4 regions of the Paenibacillus sp. FSL R7-0272 genome follow, and region 2 is predicted to be linked to each of the others. Evidence: riboswitches for the same ligand, from Rfam matches in the RefSeq annotation. Region 2 holds a riboswitch; each other region holds the start of a gene.
What was found. A riboswitch is a leader RNA that binds a small molecule or an ion and turns the genes downstream of it on or off. The one in region 2 is predicted to bind thiamine pyrophosphate.
Positions count from the first base shown of each region.

Region 1: linked by a shared signal. The riboswitch ahead of MKY23_RS02355 (ABC transporter substrate-binding protein) and the one ahead of thiC (phosphomethylpyrimidine synthase ThiC) in region 2 are both predicted to bind thiamine pyrophosphate.
Region 3: linked by a shared signal. The riboswitch ahead of thiM (hydroxyethylthiazole kinase) and the one ahead of thiC (phosphomethylpyrimidine synthase ThiC) in region 2 are both predicted to bind thiamine pyrophosphate.
Region 4: linked by a shared signal. The riboswitch ahead of MKY23_RS16390 (thiamine phosphate synthase) and the one ahead of thiC (phosphomethylpyrimidine synthase ThiC) in region 2 are both predicted to bind thiamine pyrophosphate.

Region 1 is NZ_CP150221.1:506,165-514,245, reverse strand. It holds gene serS (serine--tRNA ligase) at 37-1,332, opposite strand; gene MKY23_RS02365 (hypothetical protein) at 1,980-2,159, shown strand; gene MKY23_RS02360 (hypothetical protein) at 2,214-2,708, opposite strand; TPP riboswitch at 2,850-2,962, shown strand; gene MKY23_RS02355 (ABC transporter substrate-binding protein) at 3,177-4,217, shown strand; gene MKY23_RS02350 (MTH1187 family thiamine-binding protein) at 4,628-4,918, shown strand; gene MKY23_RS02345 (ABC transporter permease) at 4,918-5,676, shown strand; gene MKY23_RS02340 (ABC transporter ATP-binding protein) at 5,726-6,577, shown strand; gene MKY23_RS02335 (TatD family hydrolase) at 6,680-7,489, shown strand; gene MKY23_RS02330 (hypothetical protein) at 7,811-8,081, opposite strand, start outside.
Region 2 is NZ_CP150221.1:734,438-742,518, reverse strand. It holds gene thiC (phosphomethylpyrimidine synthase ThiC) at 51-1,874, opposite strand; TPP riboswitch at 2,271-2,384, opposite strand; gene MKY23_RS03380 (IclR family transcriptional regulator) at 2,546-3,289, opposite strand; gene MKY23_RS03375 (alpha/beta fold hydrolase) at 3,713-4,732, shown strand; gene MKY23_RS03370 (Fe-Mn family superoxide dismutase) at 4,899-6,203, shown strand; gene MKY23_RS03365 (S-layer homology domain-containing protein) at 6,284-8,081, opposite strand, start outside.
Region 3 is NZ_CP150221.1:1,025,891-1,033,971, forward strand. It holds gene MKY23_RS04430 (hypothetical protein) at 1-284, shown strand, start outside; gene MKY23_RS04435 (MerR family transcriptional regulator) at 415-1,158, opposite strand; gene MKY23_RS04440 (MFS transporter) at 1,422-2,609, shown strand; gene MKY23_RS04445 (winged helix-turn-helix transcriptional regulator) at 2,643-3,098, opposite strand; gene thiE (thiamine phosphate synthase) at 3,493-4,158, opposite strand; gene thiD (bifunctional hydroxymethylpyrimidine kinase/phosphomethylpyrimidine kinase) at 4,151-4,969, opposite strand; gene thiM (hydroxyethylthiazole kinase) at 4,969-5,778, opposite strand; TPP riboswitch at 5,935-6,037, opposite strand; gene MKY23_RS04465 (radical SAM/SPASM domain-containing protein) at 6,267-7,148, shown strand; gene MKY23_RS04470 (pectate lyase) at 7,519-8,081, shown strand, end outside.
Region 4 is NZ_CP150221.1:3,710,765-3,718,845, reverse strand. It holds gene MKY23_RS16400 (hypothetical protein) at 1-375, shown strand, start outside; gene MKY23_RS16395 (ABC-F family ATP-binding cassette domain-containing protein) at 430-1,983, shown strand; TPP riboswitch at 2,023-2,132, shown strand; gene MKY23_RS16390 (thiamine phosphate synthase) at 2,382-3,113, shown strand; gene thiO (glycine oxidase ThiO) at 3,191-4,435, shown strand; gene thiS (sulfur carrier protein ThiS) at 4,432-4,635, shown strand; gene MKY23_RS16375 (thiazole synthase) at 4,719-5,486, shown strand; gene MKY23_RS16370 (ThiF family adenylyltransferase) at 5,483-6,532, shown strand; gene MKY23_RS16365 (response regulator transcription factor) at 6,674-7,378, shown strand; gene MKY23_RS16360 (C40 family peptidase) at 7,505-8,005, opposite strand.

The sequences.
Region 1 (8,081 bases), 230 kb from region 2:
CAATGCGGGCTCCTCTTTATTTGCTTATTCTCTATTTCATTCCTTCTCATGCTCTGGCAAAATCAAGCGTTCGGCCCCGCCCATATATGGACGCAAAGCTGCCGGAATATAAATGCTACCATCTGCCTGCTGATGGTTTTCCAGCAGTGGGATCAAAATGCGCGGTGAAGCTACGGCAGTATTGTTGAGCGTATGACAGTAGACCAGCTTTCCCTCCTCATCACGGCAGCGAATGTTCGAACGCCGAGCCTGAAAATCATGCAAATTCGAGGACGAATGGGTTTCCCCATATGCTTCGCGGCTTGGCATCCATGTTTCGATGTCATACTGTTTGTACGTTTTCTGCGACATATCTCCCGTACATACCGCCACTACACGATAGGGCAATTCAAGCCGTTGCAGCAATTCCTCTGCATGTCCCGTAATCTCCTGTAACATCCGTTCCGATTCCGCCGCATCCGGCGCACACAGGATTACCTGTTCTACTTTGGCAAATTGGTGTACACGGTACAAGCCCCGTACATCCCGTCCTCCCGAGCCTACTTCACTACGGAAACATGTCGATATTGCGGCCAGCTTTACGGGCTCTTTCACATCAATCACTTCATCCGCATAATAAGAAACCAGCGGTACTTCCGATGTGCCGACCAGCCATTTGTTCTCTCCTTGCAATTCATATACCTGATCCCGGCCTGTCGGGAAAAATCCGGTGTTTACCAGTGTATCCTCCCTGACCATGAGTGGAACCTCCAGCGGGGTGAATCCCTGCTTCAGCAACAGGTCCAGTGCAAGTTGCTGTACCGCCCGGTGTAACAACAGACCTGCCCCCTTCAATACATAGCTTCGCGTTCCACCGATCTTAACGCCGCGCGGAATGTCGATCAGTTCGTGCATCTCTCCCAGCTCGACATGATCTCTGGCCTCGTAGTCAAACACAGGTAGCTCTCCCACTCGCCGTAGCTCTACATTATCTTCATCCGACAAGCCCACAGGCGTATCTGGCGACACGATATTAGGCACCAGCCATTGCAGTCTGGTCACTTCCTCCTGGATTACCGCCAGCTTGGCTTCCTCTTGCTCCAGCTGTTCATTCAATTGTTTAACCTGTCCCCGCATCTTCTCCGCTTGCTCACGCTCACCCGACTGCATAAGCTTCCCGATCTCAGCCGATAGTGTATTACGCTGACGACGCGCTTCTTCCGTTTGCTGCAAAAGCAATTTTCGCTCGTCATCCCGTTGTATTAACGCATCGATATCAACCTTGATCTTTTTCCCGTCTGCTGCCGCCTGAACCTCTTCTGCATGTGCCCGAACCCACTTCATTTCTAACATGATCACCGTCTCCTTTGGCTAAAAAAATACAAAGAGCGCCCTCATCCCTTGGGACGAGGAGCGCTCTGCTCGCGGTGCCACCCAACTTGCCAAATCAGTTCAAATCTCCTGATCAGCCTCTTGGTCCGCGATAACGGGCGGTTCCGGTTAACTTGGGATAGTTTCAATTCGCTCCCTGGCGAAAACGCCTCTGAGTTGGATTCTCTTCAACGGCATGATCCGATCTGTAATTGTGTTTCTCAGTATATACGAAGACAGAACAACATTGCAACTGATAGATGCCCGTTTACGTATCTTTCCAAAGCTGGATCAAGTACAATTGAAATAACTTCTAAAACACCAAGGGGTGAATTTATGTTTTTCTTCATCATCTTTCTGTTGATTAGTTTATTCGGACTCGTCTTTGGAATCAGAGCCCTGCTCATACCGAATTCCTGGCCTTTCAACCGGAATAAAGACGAGTTAATACTTTCCGACATCATACGTATTAAATTCAGAGGTATTTTCCTTCTTGCAATTAGTATCGTCATGGCTTTAGCTTCCATTAAACAATTAGTCGAGTAACCGTTTTTTCAAATATATATGAGTTGTCCTATATAACAGTTCAGACTATGGTAAATTAAGCTGTCGAGGGGAGAAGATATTGCATGAATATGGACCCAAACCATCTGAATTCATCCGAGGGCGAAGCCGCCAAACAAAGAGCAGATGAACTTGCCCGCCAAGCCCAGCGAGGTTCATGGTTGAGCGGAGTTTTCACTACGATCATTATTGCTGCTGTGATTATTGGTATTTTGTTTTGGATCGCTTACGCTAGAACTTCTTAAACCACAGGATTGCCCAGGAAATACTTTTGTTATGATGGATAACGATACGATGATTTAAACCGACACAACGGCTACTGGTCCCTTGAACAACTTGCCAAATACATAACGCACTAGCGGCCCGAGTACAATCAACTGATAAGGCAATGCCAGACCGAAGTTACGTACAATCGTATGAAGATACGCATTGATTACGGAATCTCCTTCTAGCTGACCTGCAGTATAGGCTGTAATGATGCCATATAAAGACATGAGCAAAACCATGCCGATTACCATGAAAAAGGACATCGTAACTACACCTCTAATTTTACTCGACCTCGCAAATGAGAAGGAAAATGTAATTTTTCTCGCTATCGGTCCCACGATGAACGATTCCACCAAAAAGGCGATGGCAAAACAGATCACAAATTGGAGCAATAGCTGCGGCACGGACATCTGACTTAACATCCCCGTATGCCATAAATTGAAGGTCATCATCACTACGACCATTCCTGTACACATCATAAGTCCAAAAATCACTTGTTGTTTCTTGTTTACTGGCAATACACTCATCCTTTCTGTAACTTGGATCATTATAGACAATCAGGCTACCGTCACATAAGTGAACATTTTGTGAAAATATTTTTAGTCCAACTTATGTAGACACAATCCTGTCACTGGCCTATAATTACACCTAGTAATGCCCGTAACTTCATAGTTTCCCAGGGGAGTCGGAATTGGCCGGCTGAGAGTGTATCCCATCAAGATACTAACCCTTAGACCTGATCTGGATCATGCCAGCGTAGGAATCGGAGTAAATTGCAACGGCACAGCTATAAGCTGAACGCCACTCTCTCACGCCTGCACGCGTCCCGGATTACGGGGCGCTTTTTTTGTTTTCTTTTGCCAGCAGAAACAGAAAAATGACGTTATTCGGATAACCCGCACGTATAAATCCGGCGATTTATGCAAAGGGATTGGATATGAAGCCAAGGAGTACCCCGTGCCATTCGGCCGGACATAACGAAGGAGAGAAACACAATGAAATGGCGTAAAACGATGGGAATGTTACTCATGTGTGTGCTACTGGTTACCGTAGCTGCATGTGGTGGCAAAGAAGCCGCTCCAACAGAGCAGCAAGGTGCGACTGGTTCGGACCAAACCAACCAGGGGAGCGGTACTGCACTGAAAGATGTAAAGGTCGTGCTCGACTGGACTCCAAATACGAATCATACCGGTCTGTATGCAGCGGTGGACCAAGGTTTTTATAAAGCAGCAGGTTTAAACGTGGAGATTGTACAGCCGGGAGCCGGCGGTGCGGATACGATGGTTGCCTCGGGTGAGGTACCGTTTGGCGTCAGTTATCAGGAAAGTGTAACTCAGGCGCGGACGCAGGACGTTCCCCTTGTGTCGATTGCCGCAGTTATTCAGCATAATACATCCGGTTTTGCCGCTCCAGTGGATCGTAAGATCAAATCACCCAAAGACTTTGAAGGTAAAACTTACGGCGGCTGGGGTTCCCCGGTGGAAGAAGCGGTGATGCAATCCATTATGGAGGGCGAAGGTGCTGACGTATCCAAAGTCAAAAAGATTAACATGGGCGATGCCGACTTCTTCACAGCTGTGAAACGGGACATCGACTTTGCGTGGATTTTCTATGCCTGGACGGGAATTGAGGCTGAATTACGCGGAGAACCGATTGACATGTTATATGTAAAAGATTATGCCAAAGCGCTGGATTACTACACCCCTGTACTCGTGACCAATGAACAGACGATTCAGAAAGACCCTGAACTGGTGAAGGCTTTCCTGAAGGCCACTTCTGAAGGATATCAATATGCGATTGATCACCCTGAAGAAGCAGCGAACATTTTGATCAAAGCTGTTCCCGATTTGGACAAAGAATTAGTACTCGCAAGCCAAAAGTGGCTCAGCCCGAAATACAAAGATGATGCCCCGCGCTGGGGTGAACAAAAGGAAGAGGTATGGAAGAACTACACCGACTGGATGTTCAGCAAAAAACTGCTGGATAAAGAGATCGATGTAACGAAAGCCTACACGAACGAATTTTTACCACAGTAATATTAAATCTAACTGTAACCATGAACCTTGATATTTACACGTTTTGAACGAAGAGGGCAGAAAAAAATTGAAGAAGTCAACGCTTATAAGGTTTTCTAAGGAAAACCACCTCATAAGCGCGCTTTCTCTTGAATTTTTTCCACAGCTTAATGGATAAGTTGAATTTTTTGTACACAAGAAACGGAGAGGACAGAAAAAACCTGAAAAAGCGGAGCTAAAAGCTTTCTGAAAGAAAGCTAGCATCGGAAGCATACGCTTCGCCTTTATCACCGGATTTTCCCCTTTGGAAAAGGGAATCAAAAAATCTGGGGATAACAGCGATTGGAAGGTTATTCTGTCATCGGAGTGTTACAGTGTACAACGACCATATCTACTTATCCACCCACACCCGAAAGGAGCATTGATTTCTTATGGCAAGTACATTACTCAGTATTCAGGTTATTCCCAAAACACCGAACGGCGAGAACTCCTATCCATACGTAGACCGTGCCATCGAAGTGATTCAGCAATCCGGCCTGAAATATCAGGTCAATGCGCTAGATACCACCATGGAAGGCGAACTGGATGAACTGCTGGAGGTTGTTCGCAAAATGCACGAGGTACTTGTGGAAGCTGGTAGTCCAAGCATCATCTCCCAGATCAAAATTGCACATAGCCCGGACGGATTCAGCATGGATACACTGACGGAGAAATATCGCTAATGTCTACCTATTTCAAAAGTGTATGGCCGCCCCTCGTGGCGGTTATTCTCTTTATTGCGATATGGCAAGGGGCCGTCTCCCTATTCCACATTGAGAAATGGATGTTGCCCGCCCCGTCCGATATCGCTCGCGAAGCGGCGTCTCAGGCTGACCGATTGGGTATGCACGCCTCTGCAACGATTCAGCTAACCCTTATCGGATTTGTCGCCGGGACAGCGGTCGGTCTGTTCATTGCCATGGTACTGCATCTGATCCCTTTTCTGAAGTCAGCTTTGTATCCACTACTTATTCTTAGTCAAAATATCCCGACCATCGCACTTGCACCGCTCCTGCTGATCTGGTTCGGCTTTGGCCTGCTACCCAAATTGATTACTATCATTCTGGTCTGCTTCTTCCCGGTAGCAGTCGCTACCATGGACGGTCTAACACGCACGGATGCGGCGATGATGAACTATATGCGCATGGCAGGTGCGAATCGCCGTCATATCTTTTGGAAACTGGAGCTTCCGCATGCCCTTCCATCGATATTTTCCGGTGTCAAAATCGCCGCCACATACAGTGTCATGGGTGCAATCATCGCGGAATGGATTGGTGCCGACAAAGGCATCGGCTATTATATGATGTTGCAGAAATCGGCTTACCGCACGGATCGCCTTTTTGTTGCCATCATGATTATCGTGGCACTCAGCCTGCTTCTTTTCCTGCTCATTGCGCTGTTAGAGAAGCTGCTCGTTCGCTGGCGCCCACAGAAGCGCTAGTTTTGCATATCAGAGGTTAACGTATTATGTACTTAGGAAGTGATTCCCTATGAAAAGATACCCGAAGGATAAAACGAATGGTCCGGGTTCCATTTCGGTTCCTCCCGCGCTAGACATTGTTAACTTGCATGTGTCCTTCAAGGAACGGCGGCGGAAACTGTCTGTGTTGAATGGCTTGTCCCTTACGGTACAAAAAGGGGAGTTTGTCGCCATCGTTGGCCCTTCCGGATGCGGGAAAAGTACCCTGTTCCACATCATCGGCGGCCTGCTCAAGCCACAGGACGGCGAAGTGCTCATGAATGGCAAGCAGGTTACGGGACAACGCGGACATATCAGCTATATGCCGCAGCAACCTGCCCTTTTCCCATGGCGAACCATTGAAGACAATGTGTTGCTGGCAGGTGAGATCGCTTCTGCTACAGCGTTCACTGCCCCCGTTGCTCCGCGTGCCGAAGCGCTCGCAGAGGCAAGACAGTGGCTGGGCAGCGTTGGCCTTGCAGGCTTCGAGCGGGCATATCCTCATCAACTGTCAGGCGGAATGCAACAGCGTGTTGCTTTCCTTCGTGCACTGCTCAGCCCGCAGGAACTGATGCTGCTTGATGAGCCATTTAGCGCGCTCGATGCTCTGACGCGGAGCGACATGCAACGCTGGTTGCTGGATATCTGGGAACAGAATCGTCGCTCGGTGCTATTCATCACCCATAATATCGAGGAAGCACTGTTACTGGCGGATCGGGTCTATGTATTATCCAATCGACCGGCGGCTGTGCTACACGAGGTTCATGTTCCTTTTGACCGTCCAAGACGAGATGAAATAACAGAAGAGCCTGCCTTTCTCGAACGCAAACGGCAGATTGCCCAGTGGATGAAAGAAGAACAGCAGAAAGCCCGCCTATCTTGATAGCGTGGGCTTTTTAGTTATATTTTCCTAATATGGGTGATCCAACACCATGAACTCGGCGTTATATATATACATACCTACGATATAAGGAGGCACTCCCCCATGCATTCTCCAACGTTTGCACCATTAATCGATGTCCACATTCATTTTGATAAATACACACATGAGGAACAGGAGAAGATGTTGTTAAGCTTACCATCGCATCAGGTCGAAGCCGTCATTGCGGTTTCCATGAATCTGGCTTCTGCTCAGGCCAATCTGGAACTTGCTAAACAGCATCCGCGTTACATCTATCCGGCTTTTGGCTATCATCCCGAACAGCAACTTCCCTCCCTCAACGAGCAAGAAAAGTTCTTTCTTTGGATTGAAGAAAACATTGGACATGCTATTGCCATCGGTGAGGTAGGCTTGCCCTATTACAACCGTGAAGAAGCACAGCGAGCAGGCCTTAGCTTTGACCAAAACGGATATATTGATCTGCTGGAGCAGTTCATCATACTCGCCAAAAAACACCATAAACCCATCATCCTGCATGCCGTGTATGAGGATGCCGATATAGCCTGCGAACTGCTGGAGAAACATCAGTTTACACGCGCCCACTTTCACTGGTTCAAAGGATCAAAACAGACCATTCGGCGTATGGCAAACAACGGGTATTATATCTCCTTCACACCCGATATTCTATACGAGACGGAGATCCGCGAACTCGCAAGGCAATATCCAGCAGAGCAAGTGATGGCCGAGACCGATGGGCCTTGGCCTTTTGAAGGGCCGTTTCAAGACAAGATGACACACCCGGCTATGACACGTCAGGTGATTCAGGCCTGGAGTGAGGTTACAGGTATGGGAATCGAGCGAGCCACACGTCTTTTTTACCGGAACACCATGCGTTTTTATCGCCTGCCAGAATAAGAGATAAGAGAACGGGAGTAATTCATAACCCATTCCATTTGGTATGAATTATGGCGTTATGTTGTGCCTTAAGTTACGCCATTCAATTGTGTAAATAGCCTCCTCGTCTTCATAAGTAGACTCTACTAATGTGATTGGTAAACAGAGCCTCACCTTTTAACATACGGAAGAGAGAACGTCTGTACAGTTACTTCCACTTGAGAATAAAAAAACAGCGAACACTTGTAATAGAGGTGTGTTCGCTGTTTTTTTATTTATTTTCTGTCATTTGTCTGAGTTAGTGAATTATGTCTACTACGCAGATACTCTAGGATGTAAACACTATTCATTTGTTGTAAGCTCAAATTGACCAATAACTGTTTTGCCATCTTTGTCATACAGGGGAATTCGTTGATTACCTTTTTCTTTTTCCATCTGATGTTTCACTGCCTCCTCAGGTGTTGCAGGATCAGAACCAATGAGATCGGATGAGAGTACATAGCCGTTTTTGCCGTCAATACCTATTGCGGAGATTAAATCAGGTTCCACTGATGGATCTACAAATTTCCCGTAGGTTTGTCCGGACTGATTAACTTGATATACACCCTGATTT
Region 2 (8,081 bases):
CAAGCTCAGGCACTTCAGTCCTGTCGGGTCACTTTTTCGGTTGCGGAAGCTTACGACCGCGCCCGATACTCCTCAGCCTTCGCCTGCATCCCGGCGGCTACTGCTTCATCATCGTTCAGGCCGCGATCTGCGGCAAAGGCACGGATGTCCTGCGTGATGCGCATACTGCAGAACTTCGGTCCGCACATGGAGCAGAAATGTGCTTCCTTCGCCCCTTCTGCGGGTAGGGTCTCATCGTGGTAGGATAGCGCTCGTTCCGGGTCAAGTGACAGGTTAAACTGATCTCTCCAGCGGAACTCGAAGCGTGCCTTCGACAGTGCATCATCCCGGCGCTGAGCGCGTGGGTGGCCTTTGGCTAGGTCTGCGGCATGGGCAGCTATTTTATAAGCGATAACCCCTTCACGTACATCATCCTTGTTCGGAAGCCCCAGATGCTCCTTTGGAGTGACATAGCAGAGCATAGACGTACCAAACCAGCCAATCATCGCTGCCCCAATCGCAGACGTAATATGATCATATCCCGGTGCAATGTCTGTGGTCAGTGGCCCGAGCGTATAAAACGGCGCTTCCTGGCAGATCTCCATCTGCAAATCCACATTCTCCTTGATCTTGTGCATCGGCACATGTCCCGGCCCCTCAATCATCACCTGCACATCATGCTTCCATGCAATCTGCGTTAATTCCCCAAGTGTGGCGAGCTCCGCCATCTGTGCTTCATCGTTGGCATCGTAGATGCTACCTGGACGCAGTCCGTCCCCGAGGGAGAAAGCAACGTCATACCTTTTCATAATCTCGCAGATTTCTTCAAAATGGGTGTACAAAAAGTTCTCCTGATGATGTGCCAGGCACCACGCCGCCATAATGGACCCGCCTCTAGACACTATTCCCGTCATCCGTTTCGCTGTCATCGGAATATATCGGAGCAACACACCCGCATGAATTGTAAAATAGTCCACGCCCTGCTCCGCCTGTTCAATCAGCGTATCCCGGTACAACTCCCAAGTGAGGGCCTCCGCCTCGCCATTTACCTTCTCCAGCGCCTGATAGAGCGGCACCGTACCAATCGGCACTGGGGAGTTACGGATGATCCATTCCCGTGTGGTATGAATGTCTTTGCCTGTGGAGAGATCCATTACCGTATCCGATCCCCAGCGAACAGCCCAGGTCATCTTCTCCACCTCCTCCTCGATGGAGGAAGATACAGCGGAATTACCTATGTTGGCGTTGATCTTCACGTGAAAATGACGCCCAATCAGCATCGGCTCACTCTCCGGGTGATTGATGTTGGATGGAAGAATAGCCCGGCCGCTCGCCAGCTCCTGCCGCACGAATTCAGGCTCTACGCCTTCACGAATAGCGGCGTACTCCATCTCGGGCGTAATCAAGCCCTGTCGCGCATAATGCATCTGTGTGACAGAGCGTCCAGCCTGAGCACGTAGCGGTTGACCGCGGAATCCCGGGTACTCCTCTGCCCCGGCTCTCCGTCCTCCCGCCTTCAATCCGTTATCCTCCGGCTTCACTGCGCGGCCCTCATATGCTTCAACGTCACCACGCTCCATAATCCAGTGATTTCGGAGCGCAGGTAATCCCTTCCGAATATCCATCTGGAATTCGGGATCGGTCATCGGGCCGCTCGTATCGTAGACACGCAGCGGCTCATTATGCTCCACCCCTTGGGAGGTATTCGTATCATGAAGGGCAATTTCACGCTCCGGTACAGCAATGTCCGGTCGTGAGCCCTGAATGTAGACTTTGCGGCTGCCCGGGAAGGGTTGTACCCCTCCAGTCGCTCCGGTTTTCTTTTCCACCGGATGACCATCGCGCCCTGTTTCCTCTATTCCCGTCTGTTGCTCCGTTTGGTTCCCTGTATTCATGTCTCCTGTTTCCTCCTCTGTGATCTTCATTTGCCCATATCGTCCACCAATGTGACAGCTTTGACTTACCACACCTGTCTGGAAAAAGCAGAGCACAGAAGCACAGCAGGATTGACCCTGCATAAGCAGCTAGAATGATCCAAAAGACAACTTTTATGTACAATCAGCATGAGCACGAAACACGAGATCACTTCTCTTAGAAGTCCAGGCATCTATGCCGCAATTATTGTGCTGTCACTGCCAAGGTGAAACACAACAACTGAATCTCTGCTTGCCGCTGTAAATAAAAAAAGCCGGTTCCGAAGGAACCGACTAATGTCCATCACCATACACGCAACAAGGGCCACCCGCTGCAATACAGCATTGATCCCGGGTTAACGTCTGTGGTGTCTGTGGTCATATGGCCGATTACTTCCCTACGCTGGTATGATCCAGATCAGGTGCAAAGGGTCCGGGATCTCATGCGATCCCGTCTCAGTCCGGACAATTCGGACTCCCCCAGTAACGTAAACGTATTGCGACAATCAAGCCGCTGTTCAACTTAAAATATGACATTCAACCGACCCCGCTGGGTCGTCCATTACAGAGTAGCGTAATCTGGGCTTAAATTCAACCTTAATATTCCAGAGAGGTAATTCCCTTCGAGCAAAACTTCATGCAAGAGCCTTCCCCTATGGCAACATAAGTCCCATTTGTACAGCTGCTTCTTTCAACACAGGCGCGTACTCATGTAATGTCTCTTGCGAGAGCCTGCTAACAGGTCCAGACACGGAAAGCGCTGCTGCAATGTTGCCTCTGCGATCCATAATTGGCACAGACACAGCGGCAGCTCCCGGCTCGCGTTCCTCATAGCTGGTTGCGTAGCCACTCACTCGAATGTCTTCCATCTGTGCCAGATAGACGGCCGGATCGATAAATACAGGCCATTCCGGGCCGTTCATCAGTTCCTCCCGATCCTCATCAGCGGCAAATGCCATTAATACTTTGCTGGAAGCTCCTACGGAAAGCGGCAGTCTGACACCTACAGGTGCAACCCGCCGAATCGCCTGATCACTCTGCACAGCCTGAATCCGAATCCGTTCACCGCCGTCACGAAGGTAGAGACTTACGGTTTCGCCCAAGCGATCACGCAGCCTCTCCATTGCAGGTAACAGCAAAATTGCAGGATCGTCACTACGTGACATATGCGCTGACAGCTCCCAGATCCGAATACCTAGCCGATACTTTTCGGTTGCCGCATCACGTATCACGAACCCCCGATCCTCCAGTGTAGCCATCAATCGATGTACCGTACTTTTGTGCAAACCGATCTGACTAGCAATTTCAGTGAGTCCAAGATCACTGCGCGTGGTAAAACATAATAATATATCCAGCGCCCGTTCTACAGCCCGGACGGTTAATTTGCGGTCTTCCATGGCATGATGCCCTCCTCATGTTTCATCACATGAAACTTGGTTACATAAATTATATGAGAAACGGTCTCATCTGTAAACCAAAAAGAACCGTTTTGAGTATGATTTGAAAACAAAAAAATGAACAAGGATATCCAATTAGCACATCCCAATCTCCTGTAATTTACACACTATGGAATTGTTACCTCTACATCTTAAGAACTATATAACAATTGCGTAACAAATACCTCCAATCAATTGACTTTGACTATATCGGGACATACGATAAAGATAGAAACGAATTTAGATAAAATATCAAAAGCGTGACTTTAGCATTAGGATGCCATCGTCATGAATACGTGCTAAAAAGTACCTATATGCTATTTTTCATATCGTTATGATCTTGTCCATATTAATCCTCAACCGAAACTCAAAGGAGGGGCGTGCATGTATCCGACATCCCAGAGCGAAGCCCCGCTGCATACCAAAGTGTCCGATCTGCCCTCTTCGTTGTCACCGAGGCTGATTCGGTTCAAACATATTGTCGTAGCGTTGCTGCTCTCCGTTGTATTTTTTCTGTTGTTTTGTTTTATTGCCTTACACGGTTATATTGCTTGGGTGCTCTCCAACCCTACGGTCGCACCGGTGTTTTCGAACCCGATGCAGGCCAAAAACATGAAATATGAGGACATTACATTCCCTGCGGCCGACGGTAGCAGAACTATGCAAGGCTGGTATATCCCTGCGAATACCGATACGGGCAAAACCATCATCTTCAGCCACGGTTATGGAGCCAATCGGGAGGAAACCTGGGTGCCTATGTATGACCTCGCCCATTACGCGCACCAGCTCGGGTTTAATGTGGTGATGTTCGATTACGGCTTTGCCTCTCAGGTCAACCGAGCGGTAGCAACAGGTGGTAAAGCTGAGTCTCAGCAATTGCTGGGAGCTATTCAGTTTGCTAAACAGCGCGGAGCACAGGAGCTGGTCGTCTGGGGATTTTCCATGGGAGCAGGCACGGCTCTGCAAACCGGACTGCTAACCAAAGAAGTGGATGCCATGATTCTGGACAGTACATTCCTGCTGGAGCCGGATACGCTGTACCACAACATTCATAATCAGATCAATCTGCCGCGTCAGCCTACGCTCGAGATTATGAAGTTGCTCTTCCCGATCTTGAACGGTACCGGCTTGCAGCAAATCCCGTATCAGGAAGTGAAGAAAAAGGACTATCCGTTCCCAATCTTCTTTATTCATGGTACAGAAGATGAGAAGGCCCCTTATCCGATTGCCGAACAACTTGCCGCTAATCAGACGAATCCTTATTCAGAAGAATGGATTGTACAAGGCGCGCATCATGAACTGATCTTCCGGGAGCATCCGAAGGAATATCTACGCCGTGTTTCGATTTTCCTTAGTCATGTGACGAAAACAAGCAGTGAGGATGTGCAACAAAACCGGCAGTAATATTAAAATGATATACAGCATTTCGATGTGTTTAGAGCCCTCCGGGGCTCTTTTTTTATACACATAGGACAATGCGTCCCAAGAATACACTGTTGAGACAGAGCAAAGGTAATTGGACGAAGATCGGGTTCGAAAAATAATCTGAAAGATTGGAGGTATAACGCATATGAACTGCGATGGATACGGTCATCTGCTTCCTCTACGGACGCTGGAAGAAATCCGTTTCTGGAAAGAGCAAGAGAAAGAACATACGCTCATCATTCGCACACTGGTTCCTGACCTTGAGCCCTCCTACGTTAAACTTCTGGAGGAATGGGAAGCAGCCTTTGCGAACAGTGAGCGAGTGGCGAATCAGTTGATAAAACAGCTGTTGCCTGCAACCCAGCCGCCTGCCCCCTATATCATGCGAAGTATCGATCAACTCGTCCAGACAGCAAAACATCAGTCCAAAGAGTTTATCAAGCAGCTTTATATTATGCTGGAGCAAAGTGCAGCGGTCCGTGCGGTCCCATTTGCTCAAACCTTCATCTTGCATATCATCCGCGAATCGGAGTATTTCCTAGGGGTATTAGAAACCCTGAGCCAGCCCGGCATTTTGCGTGAAACAGAACCACCCTCATCGATGTTGCTAGAGAATGCACTACACAACATTAGCTCCAAGGTCGCCCAAGACACACGTCTAGAAGCAACGGAATTACAAGCATCTTTAGCCGGGCAAACCAATACCAATACCAGTATATCCCCTTCGGCTTCCGCGCAGGTGCAATCGTCGTCACTCCAACCATCAACGGCTGGGACGGCTCCTGCCGAAACGCTGCCTGCATCTGTCCCGGTAAGAGAAAAGCCGGTTCCTATTGGCGGGCACACGTTACCTCCCCTCCCTTACGCGTATAATGCGCTGGAGCCGCACATTGACGAGCTGACAATGCACATTCATCATGACAAGCACCATCAGTCCTATGTGGACGGTTTGAACGTTGCGGAGAAGAAACTCGCCGAATCCCGGAAAAAGAATAATTTTGAGCTCATCAAACATTGGGAGCGTGAGCTAGCTTTTAATGGAGCAGGACATTATCTGCATACCATCTTCTGGACCATTATGAACCCAGCGGGCGGCGGCAAGCCTACCGGAATGCTTGCAGAGCAGATCAAACGTGATTTTGGCAGCTATGAAGCATTCAAAAATCAATTTACCGAGGCAGCTAACAAGGTGGAAGGTAGCGGGTGGGCAATGCTGGTCTGGAGTCCGCGAGCACATCGTTTGGAAATTTTGCAGGCTGAAAAACATCAAAATCTGTCCCAATCGGATATCGTTCCACTCCTGCCACTAGATGTATGGGAACATGCCTACTATCTCAAGCATCAAAACGAACGCAAAAAGTACATTGAAGACTGGTGGAATGTAGTCTACTGGCCCGCTGTCGCTGAACGGTACGAAACCGCGCGCAAGCTCCTATGGCCGCCGTACTGAGGTATTCTGGTTCCAGTAAATATAAAAAGAGATATCTCCAGTCAAAGACTGAAAGATATCTCTTTGAAACGTGCTGGTCGTCAATCCTTTATGGATGCGGCCTGAATCGCTTGGTAAGCCCAATGGGTATCAGGTACGTCCGACCAGGATTTTAGCGCTGTTGCTGCAGGTTGAAGACCAATCAATTTATTGATCATAGTCACTGCTTCAGCACGCGATACCAGTTTCTCAGGACGGAAGGTACCATCCGTATATCCTGTAAGAACTCCTGCAGCATCAAGCCGAGCGATCGCCTCCTGTGCCCAGTGTTGCTTCACATCCGTGAATGCAGTTGTTGCTTCGGATGTCACTGCTTGTTCAGCTTTCAGCAAATGTTGTAATACACTCGCTATCTCTGCTCGTGTAATTCCTTGCCCCGGTTTGAAGCTACCGTCTGCGTAACCTGTGAAGTAACCGGCTTGAGTAGCAGCATAGATACTGCCATAAGCCCAGTGGCCAGTTCTAACATCAGTAAATGATGCTTTACTCTCAGACTCCACAGTGCCTGTTACACGCGTAATGAGTGCCGCCATCTCGGCACGTGTTACGAACCACTCCGGTTGGAAACGACCATCTGCATAGCCGTGAATATAAGGTTTGGCTGTTGCCGTGTCATCAGCCCAGTCTTTGACCCGTACCACGGAAAAGGTACTGAACTGATCCACATTAATCTCGATGCCTTGCTGGTTATTATCTTTATTCAATGTTACTACTTTACCGTGTACCAGCTCTTTTGTTCCATTGCTGTGTTCGATATACACGCCAAGATCCGCTGGTTTCACACCTGCAAGCTGTTTGCTGTCTACTGGCAGGACAAGCGTTACAGGACGGCTTTGCAGATTCGTTTCAATCGTCATTGGACGCCCCAACACCTGAATATCTTTGGTGCCGGCGAATTGAGTAATCGTCTCGTTAGCCAGCAATCGTTGTTCGATAGCCAGACGTGTCTCCTGTTTCTTTACAGGCACGAGACGGAAATATACATCATCTGTTCTGTCTTTCATAGATGTGGCTGGAATGGTTACTTTCACGTTTGGATTGGAAATAACCAACTCGATTCCTTGTTCAGTGAACAACTTAGTCGATTCCCGCGCTAGTTTCACGTCCCACTGAGAGACTTCATCTTTTGCATCTGGAATCAGAACAACAGCTGTACGTGAGCCGGTTTTCTTTAACTGATCAATAACCGACTGTGCTTTACCTGGATTTAATCCAAGCTCGTCTTTTATCGTACCATCTGTTCCACGAGTCCGGCTGATTTCCAAGGAATCAATGGTGGAGGCCAGCTCGCCATTTGCCACATCCACTTTAATAATCTCCTTCTGTGGAGTCGATGAAACCGGTGATGAAGGCGAAGAGCTAGATGGTGATGGAGAAGGTGTCACAACAACTTCTCCCCCACTATTGCCGGGAGATTGCAGTGTTACCGATGCGGATACTTTAAACTTTGACATTCCCGCGTTGCTTGAAGATCGAACAGCAAATACATAAGGCAGACCGCTCGTTAGATTTGAAACGGTATACTGCAATGTATCCATCGGCCCAGCTACTTTAGTCCAATTCTCAGGATCTTGTGGCGCAGTACTGCCCTGATACATATATACGACATAACCGTCTACCTCAGGTACACTATTCCAGTTTAACTGAACTTGTCCATTAATAACCTGCGGAGTTAGTGCCGCAGGTGCAGCAGGTAAACCAGGTGTGATCACGTTAGAGACGATATAATCGGACTGGGTATGATCATCGTTGAATGTAGATTTAACTGCAAAAACATAAGGCAATCCGTTCGTCAAACCATGGATGACCTTTTCACCGTCTAACATACTTGTGATATCA
Region 3 (8,081 bases), 290 kb from region 2:
TTATTGCTGTTGTTTTCGCGATGGTGGGTATCTTGCTTGGTAAATACTTGACGGTGGTTTATTTTACATCTGAATTATTTACCGATGTGAGCATGTTGACTCTGGTATTTGACGGAGAAATGATTAGTGCGTTTGCAGAAACAATTAAAGAATACTTTAGCGAGCCTACAGACTGGTTGTTCATCGTTTTGGCAATTGTATCTGCTTGGCAAATTCCAGGCCGGATGGCGAAAACAAGCATGGCATCAGAAGCATCGACCTCGGATCAAGCACCAAGAGCGTAAGCAAAACATGAAGTTCTCGGAGTGGACATCAACATCAGGATGATTCACATTGCGGCCGGGATTTCGATCGAGGGATCGGTGGAGATTATCAAAAGGACGTAACGCCTCAGGGGTTACGTCCTTTTTGATGTTATTGATTCTGATCGGCAAATACAGCCATGGCATGACACATGAATTGTGCCAGTCCCTCACCAAACTGATCGATATTCTTGGTGAAGCGTTCATCGTCTACGTACATCTGACCAAGTCCTTTGAAGGCTTCTGGGGAATAGTTCCCGATTTCATTCAGGTAAATGTACCATTGTTTAATCTCGCCCTGTACTTCGGCAGATTCGGGTGCTGTGTGGCGAATGGCTGCTAATCGTCTGAAGATATCATTCATCTGATTAGAAAGTTCTTTTTGTTTGTCAGCAGGCTGGTCATTTAATTTCTGGTTTGCCTCATTGACGGCGTTATCACCCCAGCGCTCGCGTGCTTCCTGTTCGTACGGATTTTGACTAAAATCAAAGCCCTGAAATTGTTCTTTAGGGGTCATTTCAATCTCTCCTCTCAGATGTAGTACGGTTTTATCGATGGTGGTAATCATTTGATCCAGACGCTGGCGTTTTTCCAGCAAAATGAGTTTGTGCATATGCAATGCTTCCTCCGCATCAAAGGCGGGGTCATCTAAAATGTTTTTGATTTCTTTTAGCGAGAAGCCGAGTTCTTTGAAAAATAAAATCTGCTGAAGTCGTTCCAGATTGGCATCCGAATACATTCGATATCCGGCATCAGTGACCTCATCTGGAACAAGTAGCCCGATCTCGTCATAGTGATGCAGTGTGCGCACACTGATTGAAGCCAGTTCGGAGACTTCTTTTACTTTCATGGCCATGGGTGAAACCTCCTTACACCATGAATTGTACAATGTCACGTTACGTAAGAGTCAATAAGTTAATGATGTGAAAAAGGAGGATCATAGGAATTCAAAGCAAAGCTTGAGAAAAATAAGGTTTTTCTTCGTTAACAAGCTTAAGTACCTTTAATGCTGTATGCAAAACCCCTGCTCATTTCTGTAAGCTTATCAAAGATAGCAAATGAATATTTGAGCTATCCAAAATACAGAACAAAGGGGCTTTCAATGTGATTTCAAACGAGATGGATTCCATTAAAGAAGACATATATGCCAAAAAACAAGGTCTTCCATGGGTTGCTTTGCTGGCGTTAGCTATGGCAGGATTTATCTGCATACTTACTGAAAGCCTGCCTGCTGGACTACTCCCTCAGATTGCCATGGGTCTTGGCGTAACGCAGGCCAAAGCCGGACAACTGGTTACGTTGTATGCTGCAGGCTCTCTGGCAGCGGCAATTCCACTGACTGTGGCAACTCGCGGGTGGAGACGTAGACCTCTTTTGCTGCTATGTATTATAGGCTTTCTCTTATTTAACACGGTGACTGCCTTATCTTCGGTATATGTTATAACGTTGATTGCACGTTTTTGTGCAGGAGTAGCAGCGGGGGTGCTATGGGGAATGACCGCTGGATATGCAAGTCGGATGGTGCCAGAGTCATTAAAAGGAAAAGCTATAGCCGTTGCTATGGCAGGTACACCTTTGGCATTAGCGCTTGGTGTTCCGATCGGTACTTTTTTTGGAACGTATGTAAGCTGGCGTTTAATCTTTGGAACGATATCTATATTGACGCTCGCGCTTATTGTATGGGTGTTCTGGAAAGTTCCAGATTATGAAGGCGAGGTCAAGCAGAATCAACTCTCACTGCATAAAATCCTGTTTCTTCCTGGAATACGGCCTATTTTATTTGTGGTGCTTGCCTGGGTGTTAGCTCATAATATTTTGTATACTTACATTTCTCCTTTTCTGGAAAATACAGCACTGGCCCATAGAGTTGATCTGATTTTACTCCTATTTGGCGTAACTTCAGTGATGGGTATTTGGATTATTGGACTGCTGATTGATCGCTACTTAAGGATACTGGTGCTATTAAGTGTTGCGATATTTGCTTTTGCCTCAGCGGCGATGGCAATCTGGAGCAATCAGCCGGCTGTTATCATTATAGGGGTGATTGCATGGGGATTGACCTTTGGCGGAGCGGCAACGTTACTCCAAACAGCTATTGCACATGCAGGAGGCCGCAGTGCCGATATCGCCCAATCGATGTTGGTAACGGCATGGAATCTAGGGATCGGTGCGGGAGGTATGGTTGGTGCTATCCTGCTTCATTGGAGCGGAGCTAGATTCCTGCCGGGTTCCTTGGTGATATTGTTGTTTGTCGCTCTTCTCATCACGTTGTGCTCTAAAAAACACGGATTTCCTAGTTCACCTTGAAATGGTGATATCTAAAATAGAAAAGATGAATGGTTAGGATTCCTTTGAGATCAGGAACTGGGGTTCATCAATTAGGTTTTTGGATGCAATAGGCGAGGACATTGCGATAAGTGTAGTATAGGTTCCGTATTTGTCACATTGATTTCCGAATGCCTCTAAGTCAGCAATAGAATCTGTCATGACTTTCAATAAATAATTGTGTTCTCCACTGACGCGATAACATTCTACAACTTCGGGCGACATACGGCAGAAATCAAGGAAAGCAGTGCATTCTCTAGTCTGAAATAGTAGATAGGATGTACTCTGTTTTCCTAATTTTTGCGGATTAATGATGGTGCGGTACCCTTCAATAACACCACTTTCCTCCAGTCGTTTTACACGTTCCGTGACGGCTGGCTGTGAAAGTCCCACCAATTTTCCTAATTCGGTCATGGACAATCTGGCTTGGTTTTCCATATGAAACAGGATGTTTCTATCGATCTGATCCATAAACTCACTTCCTTTTATTCTATAGGTGATATTTCGGATATGCTTTTATATCCATAGTAATTAAAAGATAATGATTTGTAAATGTGAAGCTTTATAGTAGAAATGATTTATATATTAAATATATTTGGGATGGAAGGGAGGGGGAAGAGATCGATATGTGCGTGATGCAAGGTGGGAAGAAGGTGAGAAAGGCGAAAGGATTTAAAGGAAGCAGAAGGAGGTATGGGGCGCTATAGGATGACCAGTTTGCGGAAGGATAAGGATAAGGATAAAAAAGGAATCAGGAGGATATATAGGCTGCAGAAGGATGCAAAGGAGGCGAAGAATAAAACAAGAATGCAAAGGATGCAGACCGAGTGGCTGCAACCTTTGCATTATAGGGCCGGGAGCATGGCTATGCCTGCTGCCTGCGGGTGATCGCAGCGAGCTGTGCAGTCGCCGCGTGCACATCGGCCGCGCCCGCGATGGCGGAGATGACGGCTACGCCGTCGGCTCCAGCCGCCATCACGGCGGCCGCGGTATCGGGCGTAATGCCGCCGATACCGACCACCGGAACTGCGATGCCTGCGGCGCGCAGTTCCGCAACCCCGGCGGGGCCCAGCACAGCGTGGGCATCCGCTTTGGAGCGCGTCGGGTACATCGGCCCGACGCCAAGATAGTCTGCGCCCGCCTGCACGGCACGGCGGGCTTCAAGGACGGAGTGGGCGGATACGCCAAGCATCCGCCCATCTCCGATGCGGGCGCGTGCCAGCGCCGCGTCCGCATCGTCCTGGCCGACGTGTACACCGTCGGCCTCCACCGCCACAGCCAGCTCCACATCATCGTTCACGATGAACGGTATCCCGTGCTGGCTGCACACCTCACGAAGCCGCAGCGCAAGCGTTCTGCGGGCTTCGCCTGCCAGTGCACCAGTTCCCTTCTCGCGGAACTGGAACAGCGTGATGCCGCCAGTGATCGCCTGGCGGAGCACCTCCACCGGGTCACGCGTCGTATTGACGCTACCCATCACCAAATACAACTGCAGCGCGCGGTGGACCGCTTCCGCATCCCATCTACGCATCAGCGGCACCCCGCTGTCTGCGCTGGTACGCAAAGTGATTCGTTGGCCCGTGCCCGGTCCCGAATCCCAGCTCATCTTCAATGGCTGCCTGAATGAATGCTCGCGCGGTCGTAACGGCAGCCAGAATAGGGGCACCCTTCGCCAGTTCCGCCGTAATGGCAGCAGAGAACGTGCAGCCGGTTCCATGGGTATGACGTGTCATAACACGAAGGTTCTCCAAATAATGAAAGGAATGCCCGTCATACAGGATATCGATAACCGTACCGCTTCCCGTATCATGTCCTCCTTTAATCAAGGCATATGTTGAACCCATCTGCACCAATTGCTTTGCGGCTTCCTCGCGCTCACTCAGGTTCCGAATCGAACTCCCGATAAGTAGTTCGGCTTCGGGAATGTTAGGTGTGATAACCAAAGCAAGAGGTAGCAGATCTTCCACAAGTGCTTGCACAGCCTCCTGCTGGAGCAGAGGTGCACCTCCTTTGGCAACCATCACGGGATCAATAACCAGATTTGACCAGTCGTATTGCTGACATTTTGCCGCAACAAGACGAATAATCTCGGCACTATACAGCATACCTGTCTTGATGGCACGCGGCTGAAAGTCGACTCCCGTTGAATCAAGTTGCTGGGCAATGCCGTCGTAATCAATCGGAAACACGCCTTGAACCCCTGTAGTGTTCTGAGCGGCGATTGCAGTAATGACCGTCATGCCGTATACACCAAGTTCTTGAAAGGTTTTGAGATCTGCCTGAATTCCTGCACCGCCGCCGTTATCAGACCCGGCAATCGTTAACGCTTGAGCAATATTCATCAGACACCTCCACGAATCTGACGGATTTGTGCATGCTCGGAGAACAGCGAAGGTGTAATCTGCGCCAGTTGATTTAACAATTCAATCTGGAAGCTGCCTGGCCCCTGATGAGCCGTTCGTGCTGCAGCCTGTTCAGCAGCTACACCGTAGGTTGAGACGGCTTCCACCACGCTGTTCAGCATGTCGCGCCCCGGCTCGGCAATCGCAGCAAAAGCACCAATGACTGAGCTGAGAAGACAGCCTGCCCCGGTAACTTGGGTGAGCAATGCATGTCCGTTGCTTGTGAGGAAAGTATGATATCCGTCTGTAATAATGTCGTACTGGCCCGTAATAACGACAATACAGTCAAGCTGTTGCGCGGCCTTCTCCGCAATGCTAATCCGATCACCCTCGCCAACCCCGGCGTCCACACCTTTGATATTCCATGGCACACCAATGACATGGGCCACTTCGGCGACATTGCCTCTTAATACGGTAAGACGAAGCTCACGAACCAGCATTTGTACCGTATTGGTGCGATATGTCGTGGCTCCTGCACCAACAGGATCAAGGACAACAGGCACATGATGTGCATTGGCTGATTGTCCGGCTAGACGTATCGCTTGAACGACCTTTTCATCCAATGTGCCGATGTTCAGAACCACCGCACCAGCCATTCGAGCGACGTCAGCGACTTCTTCATGAGCATAGGCCATAAACGGAGAGGCTCCGAGGGCAAGCAGACCATTTGCGGTAAAAGGGGCAACCACAAGGTTGGTAATATTATGAACCAAAGGATTGAGTGAACGTACACGTTCAAGATAAGACATCCAAATGACCTCCTTATTTTCAAATGATGGATATGGTTATGAGCGAGACGACTAGCTGAAATACAAAAAAGCCCCACCCATTTCCGGAGAAATGAACGGAGCTATACGTTTGAACTGAAGTTGATCCCCATCTAGGATAGAGATCCCCTACTGCCAATAAAAGCCGCTCCACTTCCCTCCGCTGGTATAATCCAGATCAGGTTCAAAGGGTCCGAATCGCCGTATTCGTCTCAGCCGCAAGGCTCCCCCAGTGCAAATGTACAAGATATGCAGTTATGTACTCAGCATATATCCATCTTGACTTAATGTAAATAGGGCGAGGATTTAAGCCTTGAAATGGGGATGAAAAATACACTGGACTTTGTTACTGATCCGCTATTCTGATTTACCTTAGCTCGTGAACCCGATATAATGGGGATTGGCTCATATGGCCGTACTACGAATGAGGGCAGGACCGTTGTTCCTCCCGGCAGAATGGGGACCCTGAGTTGAAAACGTTCAAGAAAGTATATATTGAAATTACGAGCATCTGTAATCTGGCATGCAGCTTTTGTCCACAAACGAAGCGAGCCAAAGGATTCATCGACCCTGAAGTCTTTAATAATATATTGGATCAGATCAAACCACACACAAAACATATTTACCTGCACGTCAAAGGGGAACCGCTGCTTCATCCCAAAATTGACCTGTTGCTGGATATGGCTCATGCCAAGGGATTTAAAGTGAACATTACGACCAACGGTACGCTACTGCCAAAGACACAGCATAAATTATTGGGCAAACCTGCACTGAGACAGATGAATTTCTCGCTGCACAGCTTTGACGGCCATGAAGGTTCTACGGATCGTGACGGATACTTGCATAACATCTTGTCTTTTGTTCGAGAAGCGGTGAAACATAACGTCATTGTCTCGTTCCGACTATGGAATCTGACTCAGGATAACTTCACTAATGCTCAGATGAATCGCAATCGGGAGACACTTGAGGTGCTGGAAAAGGAATTCAATCTGGACTTCCGTATTGAAGAAAAGGTGGTTGCGGGTAGTGGCGTGAAAATTGCACCCAACGTATACCTGAATCAGGACCATGAATTCCAATGGCCAAGTCTCGATGCACCTGAAGATGACGGCAAAGGTTTTTGTCATGCATTACGCAGTCAGGCAGCTGTGCTGGTTGATGGAACCGTGGTTCCATGCTGTTTGGATGGAGAAGGTGTCATCAACCTTGGAAACATCCATGAAAAGTCTTTTTCCGATATTGTGGACGGAGAGCGTGCGAACAATCTGGTATACGGTTTTTCTAAAAGGGAAGCTGTAGAAGAACTTTGCCGCAAATGCGGATACCGCCAGCGTTTTGGAGCAGGAGCTTGAGACGGTGTGGCACATCGTAGAATAATTTGTAGTGAATTCAGGCTTGTCTGCTGAAGTATAGATGGAACGTTCTGCGGCCCTATTGTCTGATATCAGACGATAGGGTCTTTTTTTGATGGAACTTAACGGTAAAAACAGCATATTACGAGTTAATATCGGTACATATCAAATAAACAAAAATCAAATAAAAAGGCGTTTATATTGGATTTTATTCTAAAAAATGTAAATGTGATCTTAAGATTATTCCTGTAATCTCCCTTTTTTTGTAGGATTAGGACAGGTTCCGAGCAGTGATCTACTTCTGCGGTTCTGTCAGACAAGCTAGCGTGCTTGGAGACAAATTCACTTATATTAAGGGAGGATGTTCTTGATGAAAAAAATGTTAACGCTGTTGTTGTCCGCCGGTCTGGTCGCTTCCATATTTGGTGTTATGCCCGCAGCGGCTGCGCCAACGGTTGTAAATTCAACGATTGTTGTACCTAAGGGCACGACGTATGATGGACAGGGGAAAACCTTTGTGGCTAATCCATCCACCTTGGGTGACGGTTCTCAAGCAGAGAATCAGAAGCCGGTCTTCCGGCTGGAAGCAGGTGCTACACTGAAAAATGTCATCATTGGTGCGCCAGCGGCAGACGGTGTACATTGTTATGGTAACTGTAATATTTCGAATGTAGTATGGCAGGATGTGGGCGAGGACGCGTTGACATTGAAATCGTCAGGAACGGTGAACATTACAGGCGGTGCGGCATACAAGGCTTATGATAAAGTGTTCCAGATCAATGCGGCAGGCACAATTAACATTAAAAACTTCCGTGCCGATGATATCGGCAAGCTGGTGCGGCAAAATGGAGGCACAACATTCACTGTCAACATGACTCTTGATAATTCCAACATCTCGAATGTAAAAGATGCCATTATGCGTACAGATAGTAG
Region 4 (8,081 bases), 3.0 Mb from region 2:
CGACATAATGAATTTTCCAGGAGAAATGGTGTCTCTTATCTATTCACGATGCCTTTAGTCTCGCAGGAAGATTGGTACAATTCGATCAATGATACGGGTATTATGGCTTTTATACAGGGGATCGCTGTAGGGGGTCAGAAGATTAACAATTATGCCATTGGTGGAGGCCGGCTAGTCAAAAAAACGGCGGTTGTTGGCGGGATTGATCCCGCAACAGGCATAAAATATCATTATCCTGCCACCTGTAACCCCGGTTTCCGTGCTGAAGAGGTGTTTACAACTGCAAGGCAGGCAGCCGCCAGAGGTTATTTCGAATATGATTGCTCCGCGCAAGTGTCATTACTTTCAGAAAAGACTGAACCTGTGCTAGAATAGGGTTTTGGAACGTGAACTAAAAGTAATGTATATAGATAGGAGCAGTCTCATCTTATGAGTTTATTGTCAGTAGAGAACGTCAGTCACAATTTTGGAGACCGTACGTTATTTAAAAATGTTTCGTTTCGTCTGCTTGCTGGAGAACGAGTGGGTCTGGTTGGGGCTAATGGTGCCGGAAAATCAACCCTAATGAATATTCTCACCGGAAAATTGCTTAAGGATAGCGGTAAAGTGGAATGGACGCCAAAAGTTCGATATGGCTATTTGGATCAACATACGAAGTTAACACCAGGCAAGACCATTCGTGATGTGCTTAAAGATGCTTTTTTGCCGCTACTGGAACTGGAGAAGCAAATGATGGCCATTACGGATCAGATGGCTGATGCCGATCCAGACAAACTTGAGCAGTTGCTTGAAGAAATGGGAGATATTCAGGAACAGCTTGAACAGGGCGATTTTTATCTGATTGATGTGAAAGTGGAAGAAATGGCAAACGGTTTGGGATTAAATGCAATTGGCCTTGATCGGGATGTTGCAGCTCTCAGTGGTGGACAACGTACGAAAGTCCTGCTTGCAAAATTGTTGTTGGAGAAACCCACTGCCCTTTTGTTGGATGAGCCGACAAACTATCTGGATGTAGAGCATATTGAGTGGCTAACTAGATATTTGAAAGACTACCCATATGCTTTTCTATTGATTTCCCATGATACAGAGTTCATGAATGAAGTGGTTAATGTCATTTATCATCTGGAATTTGCAAAATTGACGCGTTATGCGGCCAACTATGAGAAATTTCTTGAAATGGCGGATATGCAGAAAGCACAGCATATTGATGCCTATGAGAAGCAACAGGAATATATCAAAAAGCAGGAAGATTTCATTCAACGCAACAAAGCTCGAGCTTCGACCTCTGGTCGAGCGAAAAGCCGGGAAAAACAACTTGGAAAGGTCGAGCGAATTGATCGACCAGACGAAGCAGCAAAACCAACATTTAAGTTCAAGGATGCCCGCGCAAGTAGCAAAACCGTTTTTGAAGGTATTGATTTTGAGATCGGTTATACGTATCCATTACTACCTAAGATGACTATGACGATTGAACGTGGGGAAAAGATCGCGATTGTGGGATGCAACGGGGTAGGTAAATCAACACTGCTCAAAACGATCCTGGGTAAAATAGCGCCGATTAGCGGAAAAACGTTTCTTGGTGATTATTTGGAGACGGCATACTTTGAACAGGAAGTGCGAGCCGGGAATATTACACCGATCGATGATGTATGGAACGAGTTTTCACATCTAACACAGAACGAGGTGCGAGGACATCTTGCACGTTGCGGGCTCAAAAATGAGCATATTACTCGTCCGCTTAACATGCTGAGCGGGGGAGAGCAAGCCAAAGTCCGTTTGTGCAAACTGTTGATGCGTGAGAGCAACTGGGTCTTGTTTGATGAGCCGACGAACCATCTGGATGTAACGGCGAAGGCTGAGCTACAGCGGGCGCTGAAGGAATATAAAGGAACCGTTTTACTTGTATCGCACGAACCGGATTTTTATGAAGGCTGGGTCACCAAAACGTGGGATGTAGAAGAGTGGTCCGAAAAAGCACGATGACAAAAAAAACCGGTTGTGGTAATATAGGCTACAACTTCATATGAACACTAGGGGGGCCGCACGATGCGGCTGAGATGGAAGAATGCGATTCCGGACCCTTTGCACCTGATCTGGATCATACCAGCGTAGGGAAGTGGCGCGTTTCAGCGAAAACGATAGTAAATGATTCTTAACGTAAGAACAGGATCTTATTACATCGTGATGCCAAGCGGTTCAATATCAAAATAAACAGTTATAGATTTGACTATCAAACTGTTTAACAGGTATTTGTCAGACGCTTGTGATTGAACTGAACCTTTGTTTATACGCAGCCACTCCCCTACGGGAGTGGCTTTTTTGGTTTTATATTTGTCATTACTACTTCTCCAAGCCTGTAGCTGAAAGGAGCGAGAACGAGATTGCATACCTTGATGTTTGATTATGATGCTCATGAATCAGGTAAAACTTCAACAGACCAGTGGTACAAGCGGACAGATAAATCTGTACCAACGTGTGGACTAGAGCAAGACTTTTTTAAGTTACATGTGATATCTACGAATAAAGCGGAACAGTCAGTCATGTTGAAGGCAGCCAAAGATATATGGCCTTATGTGCATTACATTCATATCCGGGAAAAGCAACTCTCGCAACAGGAATGTTTTAACTGGGCCAAATTGATGGCAGAAGCGGGTGTTCCAGCTTCCCGCATTGTAATCAACGGTGCGAACCTATATTCGTCAGGCCATTTTTATCAAGGGGTACATTGGAGCCAAGATATGCTGGAAAGGGCAAAAGTAATGGTAAAGCCCGAGAACAAGCATGATTTGAGGCTCCGGTTGGGGATATCGGTGCATTCGTTGCATGAAGCGAGAATTGCCGAAGAGTATGGCGCGGATTACCTTTTTTTCGGGCATGTGTACGCAAGTGCAAGCAAACCGGATTCTGTAGCGAGGGGATTAGATGCATTATCGGAAGTGTGCTCCAGTGTCAAGGTACCTGTTATTGCAATTGGGGGGATCCAGCCGGATAACATTCGGGCCGTCAGGTCTGCGGGAGCCAGGGGTGCTGCTGTGATCTCAAGTGTGTTAAAACATGCAAACCCTGCTCATGCTGCTGCGCTTCTTAAACAGGCTGTGGAAGCAGTGAAGTGAATGTTTCTCGATCAAAAAGTTGGAAATGACGCCAACCTAATAAGATCGGAATGTTGTTCAAACAAGGAGATGACAAAATGGTACAGAGAGGACCGAGTCAACCCGAGGAAGTGATCGACTCATCGTGTGAACAAGATAAGTTTAAGCGGCTACCGCTATCCGAAACTTTAACTAAGAAACCAGAAACCTTTCATGCAGAAACAATCATTGTGGGCGGTGGAGTCATAGGCTGTGCGATTGCTTTTGAACTGGCATCCCGAGGTCAGGAAGTACTGCTTGTTGAGCAGTCGGAAATTGCTAGCGGAGCTTCATGTGCAGCTGCCGGCATGCTGGCAGCAGATAGTGAGGATTTTGCTCATCCACTCATGGCACAAGCCGCATATGACAGTAGGGAATTACTTCATAAGCACAAAGAGCAAATATCCGCTTTAACAGGTATGGATCTTGGCTTACGGCGCAACGGATTTATTACACCGTTTCGTTCATACGGTGATCTAAGTAAATACAAGGATAGACGAAATACCACTTCCGGAGTGCAGCAACTTTGGTGGGATCGAAGCATAGTGCAACGAGAAGCGTTGTGGTTGAATCGGGATACGTACGGCGCTTATTACCGATCATTGGAGAGCGAAGTGTTGCCCGTGTCATTGACAAGAGCTTATGCGAGGTCAGCTGAAATGATGGGTGCCCGCATTTTGGAAGGAGTTCAAGATATTCGGCTGATCGTAGATAGGCATGGTGTTCAAGGGATTAAAACGGCTAAGGGAGAGGTGTGTTGCAAACATATCATAATAGCTGCTGGTTTACACGGGGAGCAACTCATGCATCAAGTGGGGGTCGTTTTGCCTTCAAGTCCGGTGAAAGGTGAAATGTTGGCCGTTCGGTTTACTACAGATCAGGCTGGAGGCAGACCCGATCGCACGGTATATGCAGAAGATGCCTATATTGTTCCGAAAGCAAACGGAGAGGTATGGATCGGCGCAACCAGTTTGCCAGGAAGAAAAGATCACAGCGTATCGGCAAATAGTATGCAACGATTGCTTGGAGCGGCAAGTTATTGGGTACCGGGAATCAAGGAGGCGGACTTTGTGCGGGCATGGGCAGGTATAAGACCTTCCACCCCTGATGGACTGCCGTATATAGGCAAATGTGAAGGGGTTTCAGGCTTGTATGCAGCGTATGGACATTTTCGTAATGGGATATTGCTTAGTGCAATAACAGGTCGCTGGATCGCAGACATGGTAGAGGGCAAGAGTGCCGAAGAGATCGGGATCGAAGCATTTTCGCCTGAACGATTGAACAGAAAGGGGGTTATGTCGTGAACATTATCGTGAACGGCCAAAAGATGGAGGTTGAAGACGAGTTAAATCGTGTCGACAAATTACTGCAATCATTTAACTTACAAGTGAAAACCGTGGTGGTTGAGTTGAATCGCAATATTTTGACCAAAGATCACCATGGAACAACAACGCTAAGAGAAGGAGATCGGATTGAGATTGTTCATTTTGTCGGAGGCGGCTAAGCAAAGTGATTCACAGGCGTGGTTGAATCTTGTTGATTGAGTAGTTGGTAGTTGAAACTTGCTAAAACCTAGGAGGTTGAATGATGTTAACGATTGGTAAATATTCGTTTGAGTCAAGGTTGTTGCTTGGAACAGGCAAATTCAGCGATATGGAAGTACAGAGTCAGGCCGTGGAAGCTTCAGGTACCCAGGTGTTGACCTTTGCTGTACGTCGTCTGAATCTGGAGGAGACGGGCAAGCAACACTTTCTGGATACGCTGGATCTGAGCAAATACACATTGCTACCCAATACGGCGGGTGCTTCGACTGCGGAAGAAGCCGTAAGGATCGCTGAGCTTGCGCGAGCTTCGGGGCTTTGTGATATGATAAAAGTCGAAGTCATCGGAGACGGAGTAACGTTGCTCCCTGATCCGCTTGAAACGTACAAGGCTTGTAGCATTTTGCTCGAAAAAGGATTCACCGTGTTGCCCTATATTTCGGACGACGTTATTTTAGCTAAACGGCTTCAATTGCTTGGTGTACATGCAGTCATGCCTGGAGCTTCGCCAATTGGAGCAGGTAGAGGGATCATTAACCCTTATAATCTCGAAATCATCATAGAGCAAGCGGCAGTGCCTGTTATTGTAGATGCAGGGTTACGCTCTCCCAAAGATGCCGCTTATGCCATGGAACTTGGGGCGGATGGTGTATTGCTTAACACAGCCGTATCTGGATCAGATGATCCGGTTGCCATGGCAAAAGCGATGCGGCTTGGGGTCGAAGCGGGCAGACTGGCGTATACGGCAGGCATGATTCCGGTGAAACGTTATGCAGCAGCAAGCAGTCCGGTGGAAGGAATGGTTCATACATGACAGATCAGTTACATCATAAGGAGCAGAGTGATCGTTATTCCAGACAGGAACGATATGCTCCGCTCGGCAAAGAAGGTCAAGCGAGGTTAAAAGACAGCAAAGTTTTAATTATCGGAGCCGGCGCACTTGGAACAGGTATTGCAGAAACGCTAGTGCGTTCCGGTGTCGGGCAAATTACCATTGTAGATCGGGACTATGTGGAGTGGAGCAACCTCCAGCGGCAACAACTTTATGTTGAACAGGATGCGATTGAGCGCATGCCCAAAGCGATGGCGGCTGTCAAACGTTTAACAGAAATCAATTCAAGCGTTCGCATCGAAGCCAAAGTGATGGATGTGCGCGTGGATGAACTTGAAGAGCTAGTGGAGCATACCGATTTAATCATGGATGCAACGGATAATTTTGATACAAGATTACTGATTAATGATATGGCACAGAAACACAATATACCTTGGATATACGGAGGATGTGTGGGTAGCTATGGCATTACGTATACGTTTTTGCCTGGCGAAACACCTTGCTTAAACTGCCTCTTAGGAGAAGTACCACTTGGTGGGGATACTTGTGATACGTCGGGCATCATTCCTCAAGCGGTGCAGATGGTGACAGCCAATCAGACAGCGGAAGCGATGAAGTTGCTAAGTGGTAACACAGCTACTCTTCGGCGTAAATTGTTGTCATTTGATGTGTGGAGGAACGAGTACATATCCATTAATGTAGATGGGGCAAAAAAGCAAGAATGTGCATCATGTAGCCCAGCAGCTACGTACCCGTTTCTTTCTGCATCCAATCTGGAGAAAACCGATGTGTTATGTGGTAGGGATACTGTTCAGATTCGTCCTGCGCGCCGCATACAACTGGACCTTCCGCAGACAGCAGATCGATTGGAACGGCTTGGTGAAGGAAAAGTGGAAATGAATCCTTTTCTGGTGTCATTCACAACAGGTCAACATCGGTTGGTCATTTTTCAGGATGGGCGTGTCCTTGTTCATGGCACAAAAGATACGTCTGAAGCGCGTACGCTGGTTCATCGATATTTTGGATAAACCACATCAATTACTTGTAATATCAAAACTCATGCATTGACAAAGTCTGTTCCCCGCGGGGATGGACTTTTTCTTTTTATGGCATCCTAACGGTACAATCCATGCCAAGTAGCAACGGAAACCAGACGGGCCGGGTGAGAAATGATGAAAACAGCTATCATATTAGTGGGTACTGGGGATTTAGTGGGCCGTATAGAGCGTATCATGCAAGACGAGGGTTATGAGGTGAAGCATGTAGAATGGTATGAGTTGAACGACATAGAGGACTTTAGGGCTGTTCGTCCGCATTTGATTATTTTGGTGGATCGAGAGTCTGAGGATATGCATCAGAGTGAACAGGATAAAATTGCATTGAAGCGGTGGATGAATCCTAGTGTATCCACGCCTCTAATCGTAATTATTCCTGAAGTTTCGCCGCAACGGGTCATTGATTGGCTTGATTTTGGAGCGAATGATGTAATGGAGGAGCCTCTTCATTGGAAGGTTATGCTTGCGAGAATTCGTAGCCTGCTCCGGTTGTTTGCCAGTGCTTCCCATGAAGGTGAGGAAATGATTATAGTTCAAGACCTCAGAATTAATCTGCGTTCGCGTAGAGTGAGTCGTGGAGGGCAATATTTGAACCTGACCCCGAAAGAATATGAATTATTGGAGTTTTTAGCCTTGCATTTGAATGAAGCCTGCACACGGGGAGATATTTTGCGCGATGTGTGGGGATATGAGTTTGCCATGGATACGAACGTTGTTGATGTTTACATTAAACACCTACGGGTGAAAGTGGATAAAGGCAGAGAGGTGAAGTTAATCCAGACGGTTCGAGGGATAGGTTATATGTTGGTGGATAGCTGATTTTTAAATATTCCACCATTCTCCAGTTTGAAACAAGGATTAATCCGGGTATTTAAAGGATAGGATGATATGAAAAAACCGGATCAATTGATCCGGTCGTCAGTTTAAATTATAAAGGCAGATGGACTAAAGGACGCGGCGAGCTGTAATGTAAGTTCTTTTCCACGTACCGGAGTTCAGATCAGACAGGGTTACACCTGGAGAGCCGTACGTGTGAAGAATTTTACCGTTTCCAGCATACACACCAACGTGAGTAATGTTAGAACCCGTAGAGCGGCTGCCGCTCGAGAAGAACACCATGTCACCAACACGAAGGTTGGCTTTAGAGACGAATTTACCTTCTTTGGATTGTTGTACGGAAGTGCGCGGAAGATCTACACCATATTTTTTGAAAATGTACTTCATAAAAGAAGAACAGTCAAAGTATCTGGTTGTCGTTGTTGAAGCACCAAATTTATATGGAGTTCCAGTGAATTTTTTACCATAGTTTACAATTTGCTGTCCTGTTGATACGGATGCCGTTGCGGCTTGTGCAACAGGTGCATTTGTCATTAATACAGCTCCAAAACCTAGTGTAGCGCACAACCCGACGGTTACGGCCTTTTGGATGAAGAAGTTTGTTTTCATGTAGTTAGTACCTCCAAAATTCGTTTTCGTTAAGTTGCTAGAGCGAGTATAACAGGTTTGTAACACCCTAGAAATT